DNA from 2 places in the Cytobacillus oceanisediminis genome. Region 2 is predicted to be linked to the other one. Evidence: riboswitches for the same ligand, from Rfam matches in the RefSeq annotation. Region 2 holds a riboswitch; the other holds the start of a gene.
What was found. Region 2 has a riboswitch for ZMP and ZTP ahead of IRB79_RS18365 (phosphoglycerate dehydrogenase). Riboswitches for the same ligand answer to the same signal wherever they lie in the genome.
Positions count from the first base shown of each region.

Region 1: linked by a shared signal. The riboswitch ahead of IRB79_RS19650 (bifunctional 5,10-methylenetetrahydrofolate dehydrogenase/5,10-methenyltetrahydrofolate cyclohydrolase) and the one ahead of IRB79_RS18365 (phosphoglycerate dehydrogenase) in region 2 are both predicted to bind ZMP and ZTP.

Region 1 covers NZ_CP065511.1:3,926,318-3,936,372, forward strand. The annotation lists gene IRB79_RS19615 (DUF6509 family protein) at 63-356, shown strand; gene IRB79_RS19620 (cytosolic protein) at 385-786, opposite strand; gene IRB79_RS19625 (GNAT family N-acetyltransferase) at 943-1,785, shown strand; gene IRB79_RS19630 (metallophosphoesterase family protein) at 1,794-2,300, opposite strand; gene IRB79_RS19635 (cold-shock protein) at 2,378-2,578, opposite strand; gene IRB79_RS19640 (degradosome RNA helicase CshA) at 2,729-4,180, opposite strand; gene IRB79_RS19645 (cold-shock protein) at 4,481-4,681, opposite strand; gene IRB79_RS19650 (bifunctional 5,10-methylenetetrahydrofolate dehydrogenase/5,10-methenyltetrahydrofolate cyclohydrolase) at 4,895-5,773, opposite strand; ZMP/ZTP riboswitch at 5,858-5,940, opposite strand; gene IRB79_RS19655 (hypothetical protein) at 6,515-7,003, opposite strand; gene IRB79_RS19660 (nucleoside hydrolase) at 7,180-8,139, opposite strand; gene IRB79_RS19665 (glycerol-3-phosphate dehydrogenase/oxidase) at 8,242-9,906, opposite strand.
Region 2 covers NZ_CP065511.1:3,679,715-3,689,769, forward strand. The annotation lists gene IRB79_RS18350 (GntR family transcriptional regulator) at 1-179, shown strand, start outside; gene clpP (ATP-dependent Clp endopeptidase proteolytic subunit ClpP) at 224-805, opposite strand; gene IRB79_RS18360 (sigma-70 family RNA polymerase sigma factor) at 832-1,506, opposite strand; gene IRB79_RS18365 (phosphoglycerate dehydrogenase) at 1,691-2,890, opposite strand; ZMP/ZTP riboswitch at 2,958-3,036, opposite strand; gene IRB79_RS18370 (YczF family membrane protein) at 3,242-3,454, shown strand; gene IRB79_RS18375 (GerAB/ArcD/ProY family transporter) at 3,461-4,564, opposite strand; gene IRB79_RS18380 (Ger(x)C family spore germination protein) at 4,584-5,753, opposite strand; gene IRB79_RS18385 (spore germination protein) at 5,771-7,252, opposite strand; gene IRB79_RS18390 (polymer-forming cytoskeletal protein) at 7,361-8,074, opposite strand; gene IRB79_RS18395 (YhbD family protein) at 8,095-8,718, opposite strand; gene IRB79_RS18400 (GNAT family N-acetyltransferase) at 8,918-9,676, opposite strand; gene IRB79_RS18405 (MEDS domain-containing protein) at 9,703-10,055, opposite strand, start outside.

The sequences.
Region 1 (10,055 bases), 250 kb from region 2:
TTAAACCAATCTGGGAAAAGTGTATAATGACATGTACAGCAGCGAAAGAAAGGGTGAAGACCATGAACATTACAAGTTATACTGTTGAGTACATACAGGATCCCACTGGCATTTTAACGGGTGACCGCTACGAATACTTTTTAGATATCGATGTAGATGAAGACGATGAATTATATTCAGAGAATGGCATTAAGTTAAGGGTGCTTTATTATAAAAATGGAGAAGATGAGAGGATTCTTAATTATCATTTTGTCGAAAGTCATTCAGGAAACATATTGGATTTCGCTTTAAATGAGGAGGAAGAGAAAAAAGTTTCTGCTTTCTGCAGAGAGAACCTTTCTCAAGCACAAGAGTAAGAGCAGGTTCCCCTGCTCTTTTATTTTATCACTGAATTTTTTTACTCTCTTCAATAATGTGATACATTAAATGTGCCAAATGCTGTATCGGTGTATAAGCTTCTTCTTCTTCCCTATCCACATTATTTCCTTCATTAAAATCAAGGTCATTCAGATAAAGAGCTGTGAATTGATAGAAATCTTTTAATTCAAAAGCAAAGCATGCACTGGGTTCTTCCGATTCACCTTCATATTGGAGAACCAGGTAAGACTCCTTACCTTCCTTATCAATAGCATCAAAAAATATAAAATAGCCAACATTTGAATTCAATTCAAATAAATGCCTTGTGCCGCCTTCTGTGTATAGTTCAAAGTCATTTTCATTTAATTTTTGAACAGCCATCGGCTGTACATTGTCTTCCTTATGGAACATCACTGTGAAATTCTTCATTGATTCTCCCCCTTTTTCCATACAATCCTAACATATTGCTATATTTATTTACATAATTTCTATCCAAGGCTAATAGATTGAAATTTAGGACTATTCGTTTGAACCGTTTTCTTATAATATTGGTTTATTATTTCTTTTATCTAGGAGGCCGCCTGAGTGCTGACAAAAAAACAATTAAACGATATCCATTCTCTCCAGCAAATATGCGAAGAGATAGGGAATTTCAAATTAAAATTAAACTGGGATACCTTGAAGTCAAGGGCCGACGAGGAAAATGACTATTTCCATTATGATAATAGCGGGAATTTATTAGGTTACCTTGCTCTATATAATCTCGGAGGTCCGGTTGAATTATGCGGAATGGTTCACCCTAATCATAGACGAAAGGGGATCTTTTCCAGCTTGTTCAATGAGGTAGTAAAACAATTGGCCCAAGCACGCAAATTACTTATTAATGCTCCAGCCTCTTCCCAATCTGCAAAAGGTTATCTAAAATCATTACCCTGCACCTATTCATTCTCCGAGTATCAAATGAAACGCCATAAAAGCGAAAAAATCGGAACAGCAAATCCTGAAGTAACTATGCGGCAAGCAATGAGCAGTGACCTTGTGTTCATTAATCATCTGGATACTGCATGCTTTGATATCCCCAAAGACGAAGCAGAGGTTTATAATAACAAAATCTTTGCCTGCGAAAATGAGAGGACTTTTATAATTAAATACAAAAGCGAAAAAGCCGGCAAAATCAGGATTCAAACAGAAAAAGATGCTGCGTGGATTTACGGTTTTGCTGTCGATCCTTCTTTTCAGGGGAAAGGAATCGGCAGGGGCGCTCTTACAAATGTTGTTAATCTGCAGCACAGCAAGGGAGTTAACTGGGTGCATCTTGAAGTAGCTGCAGAAAATGACCATGCACTTTCATTGTACAAATCATGCGGCTTTGAACCATACGGCACACAAGATTATTACGAATATGACCTGAACACACTCAAGGTTTGAAACACGTTTTATTCCTTTGAATCGAAATAAACATGATTGAATGTCATCTCATCTGAAATTTCCAGGGTGCCGAACGAATAGTTCGGCTGCCTGCGCTTATCTGTCGGAGACCCGGGATTAAACAGTATAATTCCATTATGGAGTTTCTTTATCGGTATATGTGAATGGCCAAATATAATAGCATCAACATTTTCCTTATCAAATGCTTCTATACTTCTTTTTTCAGTTGTTTTTCCCTTTCCATGTCCATGGACAACCCCAATTTTAAAGCCTTCTATTTCAAGCAGTATTCTTTTCTTAAGAATGGAGCAAAGTTCATCACTGTCGGTATTTCCATATACCCCCTCAACAGGTGCATATTTTTTTAATTCATAATACAGTTCGACGCTCTGCCAATCACCTGCATGAATAATCAAATCACAGCTGAGAAGTTCGTTCAGAAGTATATCAGGCAGTTGTTTTGACTTCTTCGGCATGTGGGTATCAGACAGAATAAGGATTTTAATCATTATCATTCCTTTCCTCTTACTTTTATACCCTATTTCTCCCAAAAATAAAAGAGCCCCTTAATAGGGACTCTCTTATCAATCAATTATAACTTTGTTACATTTACAGCTTGAGGTCCACGCTGGCCCTGCTCTATGTCAAAGTTAACTTCCTGGCCTTCATCAAGGGTTTTGAAACCTTCTGTCTGGATTGCAGAGTAATGAACAAATACATCTTCTCCGCCTTCAACTTCGATAAAACCAAAACCTTTTTCTGAGTTAAACCATTTTACTTTGCCTGTTGCCATGTAAATTTCCTCCTAATATCTATAACTCACAGAGTGATTTTTTACCCTGCATTTACTAATATGGGTAAATTCCTCAAATTTTATAATTAAATGTTCAAAAAGTACCGAAAAAAATCATTATATTCATTTTCTCTCGAATATTAGACCGCATTATCCCTTATTGCTGCTGCTGCGGTTTTTAGTGCGTCTGTCCCGGCCGCCTTTAAAATCTCTTCTATCACGGCCGCCGCCTCTGGACCTGTCGTTGTATCTTCTCCCGCCGCGATCACCTTTAGGTTTTCTGACACGGATAGGTTCCACCGCAGTTAATTTAACCGGTGTTACATCAGGACCTTTAGTCAGCAATTTGATGGCTGCAGCAAGCAAGGTAACAGAATCTGTATCTTCAAGAAGACTTTCCGCCACTCTCTTGAAGTCTGCATGTTCTTCTTTTTCAATAACTTCCATAAGTTTATTAATAGTCGCCTGCTGATTGCCTGCAACAACATCCTTAAAGGAAGGAACAGGCTTTTTCGCCATTTTGCTCTTTGTAACACTTTCAATTATTTTCAGGTGGTCAATTTCTCTTGGAGAAACGAACGTAATCGCAAGCCCCTTATTTCCGGCACGCCCAGTACGTCCAATCCGGTGAACGTAGCTTTCAGGATCCTGCGGGATATCGAAGTTATAAACATGGGAAACGCCTGAAATATCCAGACCTCGTGCAGCAACGTCAGTGGCTACCATTATATCGATTGTCTGCTCTTTAAATCGGCGGATAACCTGATCCCTTTTCGCCTGGGGAATATCACCATGAATCCCTTCAGCCGAATAGCCTCTCTTGATAAGACCTTCCACCACTTCATCTACACGCTTTTTAGTCCTTCCAAACACAATAGCCAGTTCAGGTGACTGAATATCCAACAGGTTGCAAAGCACATCAAATTTTTGTTTTTCATGCACTTCCATATAGTACTGCTCAATATTTTTAACAGTCATTTCTTTCGCTTTGACTTTAACCATTTCTGGTTCCTGCATGAATTTTTCAGCAAGAGACTGAATTCTTTTTGGCATTGTTGCAGAGAAAAGAAGGGTTTGGCGCTCACCTTTAATTTCACTTAAAATTCTCTCAATGTCCTCGATGAATCCCATATTAAGCATTTCATCCGCTTCATCCAGAACTACCATCTTGATGTTGCTTAAACGGATTGTTTTTCTTTCAATATGATCAATTAACCTTCCCGGTGTAGCAGCAATAATATGCGGGTGCTTTTTAAGCGCACGGATTTGGCGGGTGATATCCTGACCACCGTAAACAGGAAGTGTCCGGACTCCTTTTACCTGTCCTATACGGTTTAATTCTTCTGCCACCTGTACAGCAAGCTCCCGTGTTGGCGCAAGGACAAGACCTTGAATTCCTTCGTTTAAATCAATCTGCTCTAACAGCGGCACACCGAAAGCAGTGGTTTTTCCAGTTCCAGTCTGCGCCTGGCCAATCATGTCCTTTCCCTTCATTCCGATGGGAATCGCCTGTGCCTGAATTGGTGTTGGTTCCTCGAAGCCCATATTGGAAAGGGCTTTTACTATTTCATTACTTAAGCCAAAATCTGAAAAAGTTGTCAAAATATATGTTCCTCCTTGAATTGCATATCTTATTAGGTACTGAAAGATTGTTTTTGTATAAAGACATGGACACTTTACTAGGCTTTCCAGTTTGTATCTCTTTTTTACATTTCCGTTTGCACATTTTTTAAACTTTTTGTAAGTGAAGTATTTTAATTGGGTGAAATGAAAAATACATATTCCTTAAAGCAGTTATTGCAGAAGATCTGTTTTGAGGAATGCTGAAGGCTACAAAGTGGATAAGCAAAACATAAAAAGGTGATGCATGATTAGACATGCATCACCTCATTTTAAGCAAAATTATGCTTTTGTTACGTTAGCAGCTTGAGGTCCACGGTTACCTTCAACGATTTCGAAAGTTACGTCTTGACCTTCTTCTAGAGTTTTGAAACCTTCAGTTTGAATAGCGGAGAAGTGTACGAATACGTCTTGACCTTCTGAAGATTCGATGAATCCGAAACCTTTTTCTGCATTAAACCATTTAACTTTACCTGTGTTCATTTGTGTTGCCTCCCAATAAATTGTTTTTCACTATAATGTACCATATAAACTTAAACATAAAAAAGTCGCAGCTGCCAGAAATGAGGATGAACGATCGCCTACATTTCTTTGCAGCTACGACTACTTATCCAAAAAGTATATAACGAACTTTACAGCGTTAACCTAATAATAAACGACACCCAGTTATAAGTCAATCCTTTTAAAGATCAATTTTTATTTAGGGATAAATGGACTATTTATGCTTTCCCTGTATTTCAGCGATTTTTCCGCAGCATGAACAGTATGTTTCAAAAGCATGGAGATCGTAACAGGTCCAACTCCTCCAGGTACGGGTGTAATGGCAAACGCCTTTTCAAGACAGCTGTCATACTCTGCATCCCCAATATTTCCTTCATTATATCCGGCATCAAGGACAATAGCTCCTTCTTTAATCCATTCACCCTTGATGAAGTTAGGTTTTCCTACAGCTGCTACTACAATATCAGCTTGCTTTACAATTTGGGGCAGGTTTTGGGTATATGAATGGCACGTAGTGACTGTTGCGTTTCGATTCAGTAAAAGGGCAGAGACCGGCTTGCCCAGGATTGGGCTTCTGCCTACGACTACTGCATGCATACCTTCAGCATTCAATTTATAAAAATCCATAATTTCCAAAATAGCTGCAGGTGTACAAGACGGATATTCACCAAATCCGAATGCAGTCTGTCCATATCCAAGGCTTGTAACACCGTCTACGTCTTTTTCAATAGCAATTGCTTCAAAAGCTTTTCGTTCATCTATTTGTCCAGGTACGGGATGCTGGAGAAGGATTCCATGTACAGAAGGATCATCGTTTAATTCTGCAATCTTTTCTAATAGTTCTTGTGTTGTTGTATCCTTTGACATATGAATACGTTTTGATAAAATGCCAAGTTTTTCACAGGCATTTCCCTTCATCCTTACATACGTTTCAGAGGAAGGGTCATCTCCCACCAAAATAGTGGCTAAGCAAGGGACGACATCCTTCCCCTTCAATTCTTCAATTCGATTCTTTAATTGGTCTTTCACATGTTTTGCCACAATAATTCCATCAAGAATGATCTTTTTTTCCATGCATATTCCTCCTGATAGGAAAAGCACCTATTCGGCTGACGGGCTTTTCCATTTTGTTATGAAAAAAGAGACAAGGGTATCCCTTATCTCTGCCCAGACGACCGGCTATACATAGACGCAGCTCCCCAGCGGTTCATTCCGCATTGTCGTCAGTCACTGCGATTTTGATAAGCTATTCTAATGTATACATCATACCACAAAAACACAAATGATTAAACTGAAACTTATTAAATCGTTCGTGTTTTTTTGCAAAATAAATAAAAAAGGACAGCAAACACTGTCCTTATAAGTGATATATTTGAGTTAATTAATTATTACCTAAAACAATGAAAGCCCTGCCTCTCTTCCATCCTTGCGGCTCCTAGACCGCGCCAGTGGGAATCAGGTTGGTCGGAATCCTTTCCGACTCTTAGATGCTCTCTGAGATTTTAATATTAAATGGTAAGAAACTTACTGAAGTAAAAATACGGAGAAGTGTCTGGTTTATAGAAGATGATTAAGAAGAAAATTCAGCTTTAAGCTGTCCACACAAATTATTCTTAATTACAAACACATGCTTACTCTTTCAAAATCCTAAAGAGCATGAAACATAATAAAAAGCCGCAGTTTCACAAAAAAGAAGGTTCGGCTGCCGAACATTCCAAGTGAATTAACGACTTCAACAATATACCTCAAATACTTCAATCACTATGTTACCTTATTTGCGGTAATGTGTCAAGAAAATAACTTGTCACCCGTTTATTAGCCTTCTCCCTTATACTCAGTTACATCAAAATAATCGGTTGTGTCTTTATAGTCATTAAAACCAATATCCAGATCATGAAAATAACGATGCAGTTTAATTAGAACATCCTTTTCCTTAGTGCCCGACTGCACAGTTTCTGCCAGACTTGTTATTGTGCCCAGGTCAGTCTGCAGATCCTCATTCTCCGCTGATATTTTTTTTAGCGAGTTTACGATTAATTCAGCCTGCTCTCTTTGTTTAGTCCAGCTGACTTTACGGTCTCTCCCCCATCCAAGTGTTTCATTATAAAAAGTATGATTGGAGGCAATGAAGTCTCCTAAATCATCGTACATTAAACCCTGTTCGGATGTCTCCGCATTTGCCGAGGTTTTTTGCACCTTAGATTCACCCTTATTTAAAAAGACAAGTACACTATATGCTACGGCAATGGCTATGACCATTCCGAGAATTGAAAGAGCCCTGTTTAATTTTTTGTTTTTTAGCAATTTGGAAGCCTCCATTTGATTTGATTAATGAATGCTGAAACTTAATGGATTTGTTGCCATTTCCTAAAGAAACTTTCCCTGACTTCAAATGTTTTCCATGTTAATACATTCTATGCAAACTTCCCATTCCCCTTCAACGCCAAATAAAAAAAGCTTTTAACACTATGTGTCAAAAGCTATTTCTGAACTTTCTGAGTGAGGAAAACTTCCATAAAATCAATGACAAAACGTTCCAGGTCAAGCTCCATCGCTATATTATCAAGTGTTTCCGGCGGATCATCTTCGGGCAATGGCCTGAAGTCAGCTATGCTTTTTCCCTTTGCCTTTCCAAACTGTTCAATTCTCACTCTTCGTTTTACATACTTGGTAAGATCGGGATTTGTGAGAACACTTAATACAACAACATCATGAAGAGGTGCCCCCTTAATTCCCGGGACAAGCTTTTGATAAGCTTCATAATAATAATCATAAGCAGGTTTGATTAGATCTTTAAAAGGTGATTGGGTATTATTTGCAATAAAATTAATCGTTTCAGGCCGGATAATCGCTTTATTTGTTACATTTAGAGGAAATATATAAATGTTTTTTGCTTTTTCAAGCACTGAATCCGCTGCAATGGGGTCAGCGAAAAAATTCGCCTCTGCCTCTGGCGTTACATTTCCCGGAACTAGAAACGCACCGCCCATTAAATAAAATGCATTTACATCTTTATATGCATCCTTTCCATACAGAATGAGCGGCAATGCCAAATCTGTCTGTCTCCCTACTCCAACGATCACAAGGTCATTTTTGTATTCATTTACAATTTCAATAATTTTATCTATATCGTATACCTTAATATTGCTGTTGAAGTCCTCCGGAGGCTGAATGGGCCCAAGGCCTTCCTCCCCGTGAATTTCGGGATAAAAAACAGCGGTCTCTCCGGATAATGGCCCGCTCGCCCCCGCAATAATGGGAATGTCCTCTCTGCCTGCAAGCTTCAGTAAATAAGCAGTATTATTAATGGATTCTTCTTTTGTTATGTTGCCATAAGCACTGACTACACCTACTAGATTAATCTCGGGATGCTGAAGGGCATACATTAGGGCAAGTGAATCATCAACCCCCGAGTCAACAAACATGAGTACATTGTACATAAGCCACCTCCGCTAGCTATTTAGTCTATAGTATGCCTAAGGTATGTCCCTTTTGTTTATGAAAATACGCCTTAAAAAAGAAAACTCCCCAATTGGAGAGTTTTAATTCTGATCAGCTGGCTTTACCGCAAAGCTGAGTTCCTGGTTCAGCTGGTTTTCAAAATTACTTTCTGCAGCTGTATCCCATTTAAATGCATCAGCCATATATGAAATTACTTGCTTTTGATAATTTCTTACCGTTTCAATATCAAAAAGAAGCGCTCCTGTTCTGCGGTTAAAAAAGTCAACAGGGGTGGCAGCCATTTCATGTTCAATTGCATATTTCAGCTTTGCCCATAATATAATCGGCAGGCCATAATTCTCAGCTTCACTCCTTTTCGTTTCAATCATATTAAAGATGATACCAACGTTAGAACCATACATTTTAACTAGGTGTTTTGACTGTTCAGCTGATAAACCAATACTTCTTCCTTTTTCAGTCTGGAACCCGATAAATTCCTGGAATTTGGATGATCCTCCTACATTTCCTCCTGAAATGGGCAATGTTTTTGTAATACTCCCGCTAAATGTTTTATTTGATTCCTGTTTGAATTTTTCAGCAAGTATATCAACAATGGTTTCGGCCATTTTCCGGTACCCGGTCAGTTTCCCGCCTGCAATTGTCAGTAAACCAGTATCCGACTCCCAGATTTCATCTTTGCGTGATATTTCGGAAGGATCTTTTCCTTCTTCCCAAATAAGCGGACGAACACCAGCCCAGCTGGATTCAATATCATTCTCCGCTATTTTCACAGAAGGAAACATAAAGTTAATGGCGTTAATGATGTATGTTCTGTCACTTGCAGTCATCTTTGGATTTACAGGATTAGAATTATAGAATGTATCTGTTGTTCCCACATAGGTCTTACCGTCTCTCGGAATGGCAAATACCATCCTTTTGTCAGGCGTATCAAAGTACACAGCCTGTTTTAACGGAAACTTGGATTGGTCTATTACCAAATGAACCCCTTTAGTCAAACGCAGGGTCTTTCCTTTTTTTGATCCGTCTTTCTCGCGGATGGAATCAACCCAGGGACCTGCTGCGTTGATGACTTTTTTTGCTCTAACTTCATGAACCTTGCCTGTTAGCTGATCTGAAGCTGCAGCTCCGCATACTTTTCCTTGTTCATCATATAAAAGTTTTTCGACCTTCAAATAGTTAACAGGCATAGCGCCTTTTTCTGCCGCAGCTTTCATTACCTCTATTGTAAGACGGGCATCATCTGTGCGATATTCCACATAATAACCGCCGCCTTTAAGTCCATCTTTTTTTACAAGCGGCTCTTTTGATAGTGTTTCCTGGACATTGAGCATACTTCTGCGTTCAGACTTTCTGACGCCTGCAAGAAAGTCGTAAACTCTAAGGCCGATAGAAGTTGAGAATTTTCCAAACGTCCCTCCTTTATGCATTGGAAGCAGCATCCACTCCGGTGTAGTCACATGTGGTCCATTTTCATATACGATTGCACGCTCCTTGCCGACTTCCGCTACCATTTTAACTTCAAATTGTTTAAGATATCTCAATCCGCCGTGAACCAGTTTTGTTGAACGGCTGGATGTTCCAGCTGCAAAATCCTGCATCTCGACGAGTGCTGTTTTCATTCCCCGTGTTGCCGCATCCAGAGCAATTCCCGCTCCAGTTATGCCGCCGCCAATAATCAGAATATCAAATTCTTCCGTTGTCAGTGTTGCTATCATTTCAGTACGATTTAAATTAGAAAATGTCATTGCTGTCTCCTCCTTGTCGAAAAGGCCAGTAGTTGTAACTACCCTTTTTAAGCAGGGAATAAAAAAAGACCACAAAATACATCATCGATTAGCCGATAATGATTTTGTGGTCTCTCCGCATCTCCTGCCGAACTATTAACTTAAGCTTA
Region 2 (10,055 bases):
TTCAGGCTCATGTCATGCGGCTTTACTACAATAAAACAATTATTTTGAAGGAACGTTCTATAGAAGAACATGAAGATATATTAAAAGCTTTTGAACAAAAAGACAGAGAAAAGGCCGGACACATTGCACGCGTCAACTGGCTTCGGGCAATTGACGAGTACTACTCTGAGGAAAAATGATCAAACGGAAAAAGCAGCCTCCATCGGCTGCTTTTTCTTTTTTTCTAGCTTTTATAGATAATTTCATCGATAATCCCGTATTCCTTTGCTTCTTCGGCAGTCATGAAATAATCGCGGTCCGTGTCCCGCGCCACTTTTTCTGCAGGCTGGCCAGTTCTTTCTGCAATAATTCCATTAATATGCTCCCTCAGTTTTAAGATCCGCTTCGCCGAAATTTCGATTTCGGTTGCCTGGCCGCGAGCACCGCCCAGAGGCTGATGAATCATGATTTCACTGTTCGGCAGACTGTAGCGTTTCCCTTTTTTCCCTGCCAGAAGGAGCATCGCACCAAATGACGCGGCCATTCCTGTGCAAATTGTTCTCACATCAGGCTTTATATATTGAATCGTATCGTAGATGGCAAATCCTGCGGTTGTCGAACCGCCCGGACTATTAATATAAAGGGAGATATCTTTTTCAGGAGATTCTGCTGCAAGAAAAAGCAGCTGGGCAATCACACTATTGGCAACCACATCATTTATTTCTTCTCCTATCATGATAATCCTGTCTTTTAACAGCCGTGAGTAAATATCATATGAACGTTCTCCCTTGCTTGACTGCTCAATAACATATGGTATTGCTGTCACCTGTATCCCTCCAGTTCATTGCGGATCTATGCCGCCATGCAGAGAGTATTAGAAGGAGATGGAACTGGCAGTACAGGCTTCTGGGCATGACTTTCCAGGGATCGCAGGAAAGGTATGGTTTTTACCAGGATGGACGGATCTTCCGCAGCCACTGATTGCTGCAGCAGATGAAAAAGCTTTTCTTCTTCATCATTTGCAAAAGAATCCTCAGTCTCATCTTCAACTGGGAGCTGAAGCTGCTTCCGTGCACGGTTCAGCGAGGACTTCACTGCAAATTCAGTGGTCTGCAGGATATCCGCAATCTCTTTTGTTTTGTATCGAAACCCTTCCTTCAGCGTAAAAATAACAGCCTGCTTTAATGTCAGACGGTTAATGAGATGGCTGATTGCTTCTCCTCCATTGGTGCTGGAATTCTTCTTTTCACTTTCAGGCGACTCTTCCAGCTGTTCCCGCTTTCTGTTTCGAAGAATGTCCATCCAGCAATTATAGGCAATCTTCTTCAAAAGAGCCTGATTGATTTTCTCCGGAGAATAGCTTTTATAAGCGCGGATGATTGCCTCATGGGCAAGATCGTCCCCGTCCCAGCTGTTCTGTGCAAGAAACCGGCTATAACGCTGCAGTGAAGGATAGATATCTGCAATACAGCTTTCCTTCTGCTTTAAGAAATCCCTTGATTCAGCCTGAACTTTCTCTTGCTTCATAAACCTGTTCACTCCTTTAATACATCTCTGCTTCTATAACGGAATAAGAGAACTAAAAGATACGGGGTAATTATAATTTATTATCATTTTATTCTAAGGATAGCTGATATTATCCTGCTCATATACCTTTTTTGATTTCAGTCCAAAAAAAAGCCCCAATCCCATTGGAATTGAGGCTGCAGTTTTATATAATTCGTGACGTAACAATGCCTTCAATTTGATTGATCTGTTCAAGCAGTCCAGGGACCACTTCGCCATTGACTTTATTATCGATATCGATCATGGTATACGCATATTCACCGCGGCTGCGGTTCACCATGTCTGCGATGTTCAGCTGGTAGCTTGAAATGGCAAGCGTGATTTGGCCGACCATATTTGGGATGTTTTTATGAAAAGCAGTGACACGCCGCTTGCCTGTGTAAGGAAGAGCAGCATTTGGGAAGTTCACTGAGTTTTTAACATTGCCTGTTTCAAGGAAGTGTTTCACCTGTCGTGCTGCCATGACAGCGCAGTTTTCCTCAGATTCTTTTGTTGAAGCGCCAAGGTGCGGAATTGCCACAGCGTTTTTCATTTTCAGGACATTTTCATTTGGGAAGTCTGTAATATACTTGCCCACTTTTCCGCTTTCAAGGGCAGCTGCCATATCTGATTCATTCACAAGCTCTCCTCGTGAGAAATTCAAAATGTGAACACCATTTTTCATCATGCTGAATGTAGCTTCATTGAACATTTCTCTTGTATCATCGGTTAATGGAACATGTACAGTGATATAATCGGATTCTGCAAACACCTGCTCAATGGTCATGGCACGCTGGACATTGCGGGACAAGTTCCAGGCAGTGTCAACAGAAATAAATGGATCAAAGCCTACGACATCCATATCAAGTTCAAGTGCATCATTGGCCACAAGTGCCCCGATTGCTCCCAATCCGATGACACCGAGAGTTTTCCCTTTAATTTCTTTTCCGACAAATTGCTTTTTCCCTGCTTCAACAAGCTTTGGAATCTGGTCTCCTTCATCTTTCAGCGTTTTGGTCCAGGCGATGCCGGCAAAAAGATTGCGGGATGACGCCATTAAGGAAGTAAGCACCATTTCTTTCACTGCATTCGCATTGGCACCAGGTGTATTAAAAACAACAATTCCCTGCTCAGTGCATTTCTCCACCGGGATATTATTCACACCCGCGCCTGCACGGGCAATAGCTTTTAATCGATCGCCCAATTCCATTGAATGCATATTAAAGCTGCGAAGGACAATGGCATCCGGATTGCCGCTTTCATTATCGATTGTAAATTGATCCTTGTTAAACACCTCAAGACCGCTTGGCGCAATCGCATTCAACGTTTTAATCGTCTTTACTCTGTCTAAAGTCATGGTACTCACTGGATTCTCCCCTTTTCAACTAACTTTGTCAGATTTTAAAACAGAAAGAGGCAAGGGTAGAATCCCTTACCTCTGCCCAGGCGAACGGCTTCGACACTATGTGCTCCCTCGCGGTGATCCGCGTCTCGCCAGTTACACATAGCCTTTTCGGTTTTTTAAATCTTATCAAAGTCTTCTGAAAACTTCAACCCTTTAAAGCGCTTACATTAATAAAATTAATTTTTATTTTTCTACAGTATATTTTTCTTATTTTGTACACTATGCTTTAAAGTGGAATTGTTTTAATCACGTTATATAAATGAAAAAACATGTTAAACCTATTAAGTATCCTGATGTCTGTGGGTGAAGCAAATGCGTACTTTATTCGGTCTTTTATCACTCTTAGCCGGTACAATCGGCCTGATTGTGTTTCTCGATTATCTTCAAGGCCATTCACTTTTCGAATCCTGGCAAAGCATAAAAATTGTTTTTTCTTCTGCAAAAGGTGAAGATTATTTTCTTTTAGTTACTTTTATTTTGGGGTTATTCCTTTTATTCTGGCTGCATGTAAAAAAGAAAAAATAGTTGCTTTTAAATTTTATGCTCTTTCCATTTACGCCGAATTACAGCCACTATAAGCAATAGGATAGGAATGGCTAGTTGGAAGGCAATATGTAAAGTATACGGAACGATTTTCAGTCCTTCATCCAGATGGCTTTGATAGCTTGGTGCAATGATAATGGAAGAAAGACATATTATTCCCCCGACAAAATAGGATGTAAAAGCATTCGGCTTTAGCTTAAAAAGGTTATTCATTCCGATTACTGCACTATAGAAGAAAACTCCAACTTTAATAAATCCCAGAAAGACAATCAATAGTATGATTAGGGGATCAAGACGCTGAATAAATCCCGCAATTTGAATATAGCCTACTGCAGCCAATGCCGGGAAAGCCGACCGGTCAAGAAGATCGGGCCCAAGAATACAAATTAATGTAATGGTATTAATGGTTAAGTAAAGACCAACAAATCCAATTGCCAAACTTCCAGCCTTCATAATTTTTGTTTCCCGTTTTATTAAAGGAAAGATCATAGAAAATAGGACCAGTTCTCCATAAGGAACTGTCATATTAACCGGAAAAATCTCTTTGATTATAGGCTTCCACCCATTTGCCAGGACAGGTCTTAAATTTTCTGCGTGAATCAAATCACTGATCGCATAGAAGATAATGATCAGGAATAAAGTGACTGAAATGATTGCAAAGCATATAACCCCTGCCTTCGCAAACACTTCAAGGCCTAAATTAACTGCATATATCAACGCGAATACCATACAAATACCCAGCGTAATAATTGATGTCTTTGCATAAGGAGAACTGATCAGCAATTCTTCAATATCACGCAATACTCTTGAGGCTATATAAATGAAATAAATGATGTACATATAACTTATGATGCTTCCCGGGTATTTCCCTAGAATTTTTTTCACATACTCTGTTAATGGTAAAGCCGGATACTGTTTGTAAAGACGGTAATAGACTGCAAATAATAATAGTCCTGTAACCGGCGAAAGAATGGTAACAATCCAGGCATCCTGCTTTGCGCCGCTGCCGAGATCCAAAAAGACAGCAGTGCCAAACATAAATAAGACCATCAGGCAGAACAATTGTATTCCATCGATCTTCTCTTTCGGCATAACCACTTCACTTCCCAAATTATTGTAGTTTATATGGATCTGTCAGCATACCTGAGTTAGATATATTGGCCTCTACATTTACTTCTATTTCTGCATTGCTGAAAATTGTATTCCATTCTTTTTCGTGTTTTTTCCAATACCTTGAATCATCTTTTGATAGCTCTTTACCAAAACCAAATACATCTGCTTCCAATTCCTGTGCCTTGGTAATCGTTTCCCTAATTTGGTTTTCCGCCTCCTTTTCCAACTTCTTTTCAAGCTTTATCAATTCTTCATTATTACTGATTTCCAAATAACATTCTAATTCAGAAATCTTCCCGCTTAACTTTGCATTGACAATTAAAGTCGGTTCCGGTTTTAACTCTGTCTTAATGTCACTCTTTATCCCCTCCGTTGTAATCGTCATATTCTTTTTCCCTTTACAAGTCAGCGGAAATGATGTACTTTCAACGGCAGATGTGATCAAATGGGCTGTCCTTGCGAATTCCCCGTCAAACCAGCCTGCCAGTTGATCTTTCTTAAATATTGCCAAACCGCTTACCTCAACAATTGAAGGCTTAATATTCTGCAGATTGGCAGTTTGATCATCGGATTTTAAGGGATGACTTAATTTTACTCCTGAAAGCATAAGGTTTTGGCCTTCGCCTGATAAAAGGGAAATGGCCCTGTAGATAGGGATTTCTTCTGAAATGGCGTACATTTTTTGATTATTTTCGCTTGTGCTTATGATGCTTTTTGTTGGGTTGGATTCGAGAGGCTCCACTACGCCCAGAACTTCTTCAGCAGTAGAATCTCTTGCAATAAAAACAGGAAATGTGGAACGTGACTCCCCTCTTTCAAACACATCAAATATGAGCCCCATCCCTTCTCTCGCAAAAGCTTCCCCTATGATAATCAGGGAGAGGTGAGTTACCCTGTTCTCCCTTGGAATGATGACAGACGCCATGCGATATGCTTCAATAAACGTTTCAGCTTCTACTGTATAATTAATAACAGGAAGGCTGCCGCCACCAGTTTGTGAAAAGTAGCTCGGATTTATTACTTGATATGTGACCCGATAGCCTGTTTCCCTTTCCTTTGGCAGGTCAATGCCTATTGCAACGATTAAACCAATCTCATTTAACTCTCTATAATTGGAACAGCCAGATAGTAAACCAATAATCAACAGTACTGAAATGATTTTGCTCATTGTAGATCCCTGCTCTTTTAATTGACTTTATTTGATCGATTGGACCCGCTTGGACGTTTCAGTAAAGAAGGGGACCCTATCCGGATTAAACTGTCTTTTAAATCACTGAATCTTACCGGTGAAAATGGAGCAAAATACGGGACTCCTACTGACTTTAGGCTGCACAGGTGCAGAATAATGCATAATGAAACTAGGATAATACCGTAAAAGCCTATAAAAGCAGCTGCAAAAATAACGATAAAACGCAATCCGCGTGCTGTATTCACAATATTGGGGTTTGGCAGTGTGAAGCTGCTGATGGCAGTAGTTGCCACGATAATCACTATTGCAGCTGAAACAAAACCTGCTTCGACTGCCGCCTGACCTAATATAAGCGCTCCTACAATGGAAACAGCTGGACCAATTGCCCTTGGCATTCGAATCCCGGCTTCCCGTAAGACTTCGAAGGCAAGTTCCATCAGCAGTAATTCAACGATAGCCGGAAAAGGAACCTGTTCTCTTTGAGCCATAAGTGTCACCATCAATGTAGTTGGAATTAAACCATGGTGATGCGTAATAAGCGCCAGATAAATGGCCGATGCATACATGTTTACGTAAAATGAGCCAATCCGAATGATTCTTAAAAATGAACTCACCAAGTAGTTGGCATAGTAATCTTCAGGAGAATGAAAAAATTGTATTAATAAAGCAGGCAGAATTAAGGCAAATGGTGTTCCCTGTATGATAATCGCTATTTTGCCTTCTAAAAGGTTAGCGGACACCACATCTGGCCTCTCTGAACTTTGGAATAGGGGAAATATGGTTTTCCTATTGTCCTTTATTACTTCTTCCACATAATTTGTATCGAGGATACTATCTATGTCGATTTTACTAATTCTCATCTTCACTTCCCTGACAATGTCTTTATCTGCTATCCCTTCCATATATAAGATGCCTATATTGGTTTTGGTCACTTTCCCTGCCTTTGTCTGTTCAATTCTTAATTTGTTGTTTTGAATTCTTGAACGGATTAGAGAGATATTCGTTCCTAAATTCTCTGTAAAGCCATCCTTTGGTCCTTTAATCACCGTTTGCGTGGTAGGTTCTGTAATTGACCTAGATTGAATTTTTCTCGTTCCCGCAATAATTGCCTCTGAATGCCCCTCAATCAAAATTACTGTGTCCCCGCCCAGCAGATTATCCACTATTTCCGGCCATTCATTCATTAAATTGATTTTAGACACTGAAATAATTTGAGTAATTTCTTCAGGCAATTTCCCAGAATGTACATATTTCTTTTCATAAATAAAGGCCAGGATTGGATGCAGAACATTGTCATGCAAGCTTTGTTCGTCAACAATCCCCTGGATATGTATGATGGCTGCATTTCCATGCTCAGCTATGGTTAAATTTCGAACAGATAGATCTGAACTGTCGCCAAACTGCTCTTTTAAGTATTGAATATTGAAATGAACACTCTTGCTTACCTTTTTATGCTGGCTATGATGTTTCCTGAACACAGTAAATCTCCTTTGGGAAGATGATATTGTTTTTTAGTGTGCCCGGTACAATTTGGATTATTGCCGATAACATAAAAAAACCTAACCAATCTGGCTAGGTTTACCATCTTAAATTAATCGGAATTCTTTTACTTCCGAATCAGGGGCACATTCATAATCGCCAGAATACTCGACAAGTCCAATCTCGCAATTTTTGCCGATTTTTACATTTTTCCCTCTTACGACAAGAGCTGCTGTGCCTTCGAGTTCGATGTCATCCCCTTCAATTAAATCCGCCTCCAGCTTCAAGGGAAAGATGGATTTGATTAATTTAAATAGGGTTTCTCTATGCTGTACCACCTTAATTTTTCTGCCGCCAATCTCTTTCGCTTTACTGTCTCCAAAAAGCTTAATATCAATCGTCTCTGCATTCAGTAAACCATCTACCGAAAAAGACCCTTCTGCACGGAAAACCTCCGCTTCACAGTCTCCTTCAATCGTTACTTTCCCATTCACAACCATTACTTCGCATTTTACAGAGCCTCCAATCGAGGATTTCCCAGCGACCTCAAGCTTTTGGCTGCTGACAGCTTCAGAAATCCCAGCAGAGCCATTGATAATCAGGGATTCAGCTTTAACAGCTCCATGGATTTTTGCTGCACCACTGATCTTTCCCTTTTCGGTTTTGACGTTTCCATGGATAGTGCCCGTACCGTTACAATGGAATCTCTCGCATTCAATATCACTGTTTACAGTTCCCTTGCCATTTAATTCAACCTTTTCAAATGAACCTCCATTAGACGATCCAACTCCATTAATAATTAAGTTCCCTAGCGTTTTCATATTCACAGCAAATTTTCCCCCTATGCCAATTTGGATTTTAATTCCTCTGCACAATGCTCTATCGATAAAGTGGCTGCCACTTTTGTTCCTTTTTCAAGCAGGACTTGCTCCCCGTTAACCGAAACCAGGCAGCTGGACATTCCAAGTTTGCGAATAAAGCAGATAACAGCTTTTGGCTGCTGCAGGATACTTTGATGATCGTTCAATAACTGAAGGAGCATTTTCCCTTCCTCTATATGGATATCTCCCGATTCAAGCAGGATGGAAAGTATATAAAGCTTCAAAATCTCATGGTAATTGTATTCCTTAAGCTCCCCCTGTGTTTCGAGAAAGATATTCATAACCGGTTCAGAAGCTATCCCTTTAGCAATCAGACTTTCCTTTGTCAGCTTCAGATGTGAAGCATTAAGAGAAAACACATCTGCCAGCTCATCCAGCGAAAGGCTATCCTTCATCTTTTGTATTTTATCGACCCGCTCCAGAATTTTCTCTTTTGGGAAAAAAGTCTCCTGTCCTGTAAAAGTTGATTTTCTGACAAACCAATCCTCCGGTATCAGGCTTTTCCTTTTCCACCGATAAAGCTGCCCATAAGAAATACCCGTTAAATCCAGGACTTCTTTTTTTGAAATTAATTCATCGCTCAATTCCAGGACTCCTTTCTGGTGGTACCATTGTAACATAACACTGTTACGTTAAGAATATTATTTTATTCATTTTTTCCTGAGTTTTTTCGACAAAATCCTGGTTTTGCACCATAAAATCAATCCTGGATGCACTCCCCTCAACAAAACAATGTTCTATTGACACAAAAAGACCTGGCTCTCTATAGAACCAGGCTTCTCTTCATTCGTATATTTTTAAAAGGTTATACTGTTTTCCAAGATACTGATAATTTTGCCTGCGGTACATTTCCTTTGGAGTATCTTCTCCATCTGCAACAAGAATGATGGTTTTATCCTTAAACTGATCCATTACAGATTTCTGCAGACGGCTTCCTATGCCCTTTTTCTGAAAATCCTCATGGACCATCAATCCATCAATTTCAGCTGTGTATTCCTTGATAACCACATCTACCGATCCGGCAGCTTTCCCTTTATAAAATGCAATGAACTGCTTAATACTTTCATCGTTAAAATTCCTTAAATGCTGATCTTTCTTTTTCTCGGCATAATTAATCCCGTAAACCGAATCCTGCTCATGCTGGAATTCAAGATAATCATTCCATGTTTTATCCGTAACATTTTCAACTAAAATTTCTTCTTTATCCTGAACATCAGGAAAATCACCTGGACGAATCGCAAATAACTCTAAGTAACCAACTGAATAATCATCATCTTTCTCAAAAAAGGCCAGAAGTTCTCCAGAAAGCTCCTCGTCATCAGGAAAATAAAATCTTACATGCTTTTGGCCATATTTTTGATGAAAATCTCTTAAATATTGATGTGCCTCCTCAAACTCTTGAACAGAAGGCATTCTTTTAAAAGCAAGAAAGTTGCTGTCATACTGCAGGAGCATGTCAGGGTTATGGCTGTGAATAAAAAGTTCATTTTCCAGAACAATGTGTCCCGGTTTATGGATATTATTAAAAGTGATTTTTTCCATCGGCTTCTCCTAAAATAGCAAACACTTTAGTTTTGCAAAAATTTATATTCTTTATCTGTAATTAGCACATCGTGACAGCGCATTAAATTATTCTTTAATTCCAGAGGGGTACTGCTGTTTTCATAAGCACACAGGGAAATCATGCCATGTTCAGAAATTACCTTGTCAACTTTCTTTTCATACGCTTCCACTAACGGAATATAGTCCTTCACATTTCCCCATTCAACCAGGCCCCATGTGAAAATCTTTGCACCGCTTTCCAAATAAGGATGTATGTTTTGGAGAAAAAAATTCAACACTGTTTCAGGATTAAAATCCCCGTTCGAATAATAAAAATCAAAGTTATTCGCGAAGTGGACTCTCTTTAATTCCTCGTTGT